2 regions of the Delftia sp. HK171 genome follow, and region 1 is predicted to be linked to the other one. Evidence: riboswitches for the same ligand, from Rfam matches in the RefSeq annotation. Region 1 holds a riboswitch; the other holds the start of a gene.
What was found. Region 1 has a riboswitch for cobalamin ahead of BO996_RS17510 (TonB-dependent receptor). Riboswitches for the same ligand answer to the same signal wherever they lie in the genome.
Positions count from the first base shown of each region.

Region 2: linked by a shared signal. The riboswitch ahead of BO996_RS27335 (TonB-dependent receptor) and the one ahead of BO996_RS17510 (TonB-dependent receptor) in region 1 are both predicted to bind cobalamin.

Region 1 covers NZ_CP018101.1:3,891,815-3,893,988, forward strand. Annotated here, with positions in the region: gene BO996_RS17510 (TonB-dependent receptor) at 1-903, opposite strand, end outside; cobalamin riboswitch at 1,025-1,343, opposite strand; gene BO996_RS17515 (2OG-Fe(II) oxygenase) at 1,356-2,039, opposite strand; gene alkB (DNA oxidative demethylase AlkB) at 2,058-2,174, opposite strand, start outside.
Region 2 covers NZ_CP018101.1:6,122,356-6,124,529, reverse strand. Annotated here, with positions in the region: gene BO996_RS27345 (YbaK/prolyl-tRNA synthetase associated domain-containing protein) at 1-25, shown strand, start outside; gene BO996_RS27340 (CHAD domain-containing protein) at 95-976, shown strand; cobalamin riboswitch at 1,015-1,295, shown strand; gene BO996_RS27335 (TonB-dependent receptor) at 1,425-2,174, shown strand, end outside.

The sequences.
Region 1 (2,174 bases):
GTTGTAGTTGCGGTCGCGCAGCGACTCCACCACCTTGCCGTCCAGGCCCGGCGTGCCCCAGTAGCGGCTGGGCTTTTGCACGCTGCGGTCGGCAATCAGGTCGATCTGCAGGTCGCTCGTGGGCTCCAAGCGCAGCGTGCTCATGAACTTGCCGTTGCGCGACTGGTCCAGATCGCGCTCGCCTGCGCTGCGGGCGGTGTAGCTGTCGATACGGTAGCTGGCATAGGCGCCCAGGGCGCCGGTCACGCCCAGGCCCAGGCGCAGCGTGTCGTCCGTGCCCGCGCCCACCAGCACCTCGGCCGAGCTGGTGCGGCTGGGCTGCTTGCGGATGGCGTTGACCGTGGCGCCCATGGTGCCGCTGCCATACATCAGCGAGGCCGGGCCGCGCAGCACGTCGATGCGCTCGTAGCCCCAGCTGTCACCCGGATAGGCCGTGGTGCCCGCGGCCACGCCCAGCACCATGCCGTCTTCGGCCACGCCCACGGAGTTCACGCCCGCAAAGCCGCGGCTGCTGAAGGACAGGCCGCCATTGCCCGGCGTGCTGCTGGCCGTCAGGCCCACGGTGCGCGTGACGGCGTCCACCAGGGCGTAGTCGCCGCGCTCCTGCATCTGCTCGGCAGAGACACCATCCACGCTGGCCGGCACTTCCTGGTTGGAGACGCCGGTATGGCTGGCAGAGCGCGCAGGCTGGGCCAGTTGCTGGCCGATGCGTTCGGCCTGGCCGGTGACCTGGACCTCGGGCAGGGCGGTTGATGGGGGCGTTGGCGTGGGCGTTTGGGTTTGAGCCTGCGCCGGCAGGCAGATGAAGGCGCAGGCCAGGGCCAGCGGGCTCAGCCGCACGGAAAGGGACTGGGCAGCGCGAGCGCTGGAAACCCTGGAAAAGGAAGAATGCATTTCGAACATCGGTCTTCGACCGTCTGATGCGAAAGCAAGGCACTGCCACCTCTCCAGCCAGCGTGGGAGGAAGGGGAGCAGGACGTTGCCATCCGCACCCCGCAGACAGTCAAGAAAACGCCTGCACAGCAGGCGCGAAACGCAGCAGGCCGGTCTCCGGGCTCACAAGCGGCGCAAGGACATGCCTTGCGCCCAGCGCCCCGTCTTCCCAATCCACCCGCGAAAAGCTGCATGTTGCAGACCACGCCATGAACCAGTGACAGCCTGTCATCGCCCCTCCGCAGGGTTGCGGAGACTGGCGGGACAGGCATGGAGCGCCTTGACTTGTTTACCGTTGCGGGGGCAGCCAAGGCCTGTGCCGGCAGCGCAAAAAGCATTTGCTGGCAGTCACCTTGTTCCCGTTTCATCCCCATGGCTGGCATGTGGACACCTGTTGCACGGATGCCTTTGCAGGCGCGGCATTATAGCCAGCGGTCTGTTTGCAGAGCCTTTGGCGCCTGGGGCACGTCGTGCAAAAGCAGCTCCAGACCCAGCCACTCGCCACGGTGAACGCGGCTGATGGCATGCCGCAGGTGCACGCGGTAAAAGCCCGCCGCACCGCGCACCGGGCGCGGCCCCGTGGCGATGATGGCCGCATCCCCCAGGCCCAGCGGCAGCACCATGGGGCGCGATTGCATGCGCGGGCGCTGCTCGGTCATCACGAATTCGCCGCCCTCGAAATCCTGGCCCGGCCGGGACAGCAGCAGCACCAGCTGCAGCGGAAACACCGCCGCACCTTCGCTGTATGAACGCAGCGGGGCATGACCCGCTTGCGGCACGCGCAGCAGATGTGGCTGCGGCTGCGTTTGGCCTGCTTGCCGGCCCTGACGCATGAAATCCTCGAAGCAGCCCGGCAACCCAGGCTGCATGCCCATGTGTTCGCGCCAGCGGTTGGCCAGGGCCAGCAGATGCCCGTACAGCACCGGGCGCCATGCCTGCACGCAGGGCGGCAGGCCAGACGCGGCGGCCGCCTCGCGGGCCAAGGCGCGGCTTTCATCCGCAGTCAGCAGCTGCGGCAGCAGGGCATGGCCTTCGGCATCGAGCTCAGCGGCAATCCGCGCCCAATCCAGGCGGGCGAAGCGATCCTGGCTGTTGAGCCTGTCCATTTCAGACCGTCCAACCATTCAGCCCGCCTTGCGAAAAGTGAGATTGATGCGTCGCCCGCCCAGCAGCGGGTGAGGCTGGTCCTTGAGCGGCAACACGCCGTGGTGACGCAGCCGATCCACACCGCCCCAGACCAC
Region 2 (2,174 bases), 2.2 Mb from region 1:
CCTGAGCGGGGAGGGCGCCGATTGACCATGGATTGACCCTGGCGCGGGGCTGCACCCACAATCGTCGGCAACGTCCACATCTCCTTGCCTGACCATGTCCACCCCTGCGAAGCAGCACCCTGACCGGCCCGATGCGGCCGGCTTTGTGCGTGCGGCGCTGGCTGCTGCCCTGGCCCAGGTGCAGTCGCATCTGGCGGTCTTGGAGGGCGGTGGCAGCGATGCCGAGACCATCCACCAGCTGCGCGTGGCCCTGCGGCGCCTGCGCACCGTGCTGCGTGAGTGCGCAGGGCTGGCGCCCGGCATGCGCGCCGAATGGGATGAACCCCTGGCCCAGGCCTTTGCGCAGCTGGGCACGCTGCGCGATGCCGATACGCTGGCCGATGTGGTGCGCCCGCTGCTGCAGGCCGCCCATGCGCCCCTGTGCGACTGGCAGGCGCCGGCGGCCGTGCAGGCGGATGCAGCCGCTGCCGTGCGCGAGCCGCCATTCCTGCACGCGCTGGCCGAGATCCAGGCGCTGGCGCAGGCACCGCAGGGAGAGCCATCGGCCCGTTTTGCCGATTTGTCCGCCGCAGGCACGCGCAAGTACCTGGCACGGCGGCTGGCGCGCCTGCACCGCCAGGTGCTGCGCGATGGCCTGCACTTCGACCGCCTGCCGCTGGCGCAGCAGCACCGCGTGCGCAAGCGGCTCAAGCGCCTGCGCTACCTGGCGGACTTTGCCCGGGAATTCGCGCCCGGAATGTGGCCCGGCAAAAAGGGCCGGCGCTTTGCCGAGGCGCTGGTGCCCGCCCAGGACGCGCTGGGCCTGCACAACGACATGGCCGTGGCGGCCGCGCATTTTCGTGACGAGGCCGGCACGGATCCGCGCGCCTGGTTTGCCGCCGGCTACCTGCAGGCCCGCCTGGCCACCAGCGCGCGCAGCAGCCGCCGCGCGCTGCGGGCGCTGGCCCGGGTGCCGGGCTTCTGGGCTGGGCGATAATCCGCCGCTGGCGCACCGCCGCAGCCCCTGGGCCGTGGCGGTGCGCTGTTGCTGAAGGTGCCCCATGCCGTTCACCGGCCAGGGGTTCAACGGGAAGCAGGTGCGCGATGCCATCGAGGTGGCCGCTCGCAATGCCTGCGCTGCCCCCGCAACGGTCAGCGGAATACAACTCCCCACGCGGACGCGCCCCAAACCACGCGCCGCAAGCCACTGTGTCCTTCTCGGGCATGGGAAGGCGGGGATGCCTGCCGCAGCGCGCCCACCCTGCGCGCCGCAGCGTTCCGCAAGCCCGGATACCGGCCTTCTGCATTGCTTTCGGACGCCGCGGGAGTGCGCCTGTCCGGTCCGGCCCCAGCCTGCGCTGCCGTGGCCGGCTCCGGCGTGCGCGCTGTGCGGCGTGGTTCAGACGATAGGCCCCACGGGTGAGTGGGGCAGTTGGGTTCAACGCATGCGCTTCGCTTCTTCGGCCGCCGATTCCTCCGGCCTTCTCTCTGTTCTCCCTCTTGTCTCCAGCCTGCGGCCCGTAGCAGCCGCCGTCCTGCTGGCCAGCTGCGCTGCAGCGGCCGGCGCCGCGCAGGAGCCGGCTTCGGGCCGCTCCACGGACTCCGCCGACGATGCGCTGGACGCCGTCTTCGTGACCGCCACGGCGCGGCCCGAGGCGCGCAGCCGCATCGCGGGCACCACGCAGACCATCGACCGCGAGGCCATAGAGCGCTCCAGCGCGCGCTCGGTCACCGACCTGCTGGCCGAGAACGCCGTGGGCTTTCTCAGCGAATGGACGGCGGCCCAGACCTCGATGAACCTGCGCGGTGCCTCCACCGACGGCCAGGGGCGCGACTTCCGCAGCCAGGTGCTGGTGCTGGTCAACGGCCGGCGCGCGGGCACGGCCAACCTGTCCAAGCTCAGCCCCTCGGATGTGGAGCGCATCGAGATCGTGCGCGGCCCGTCCTCGGTGATCTACGGCAGCCAGGCCATGGGCGGGGTGGTCAACATCATCATGAAAACCGGGGCTACCGCGCCCGGCACGCGCGCCCAGGTCCAGGCCGGTTCATGGGACCTGTGGCGCACCGATGCGCAGACGGCCGGCGCCAATGACCGCTTCGACTGGTACTTCGGCGTGAGCGCAGGCGGGCGCGGCGACTACGAGTCGGGCGACGGCGGCACGCGCATGGAGAACACGGGCTGGAAGCGGCGCGGC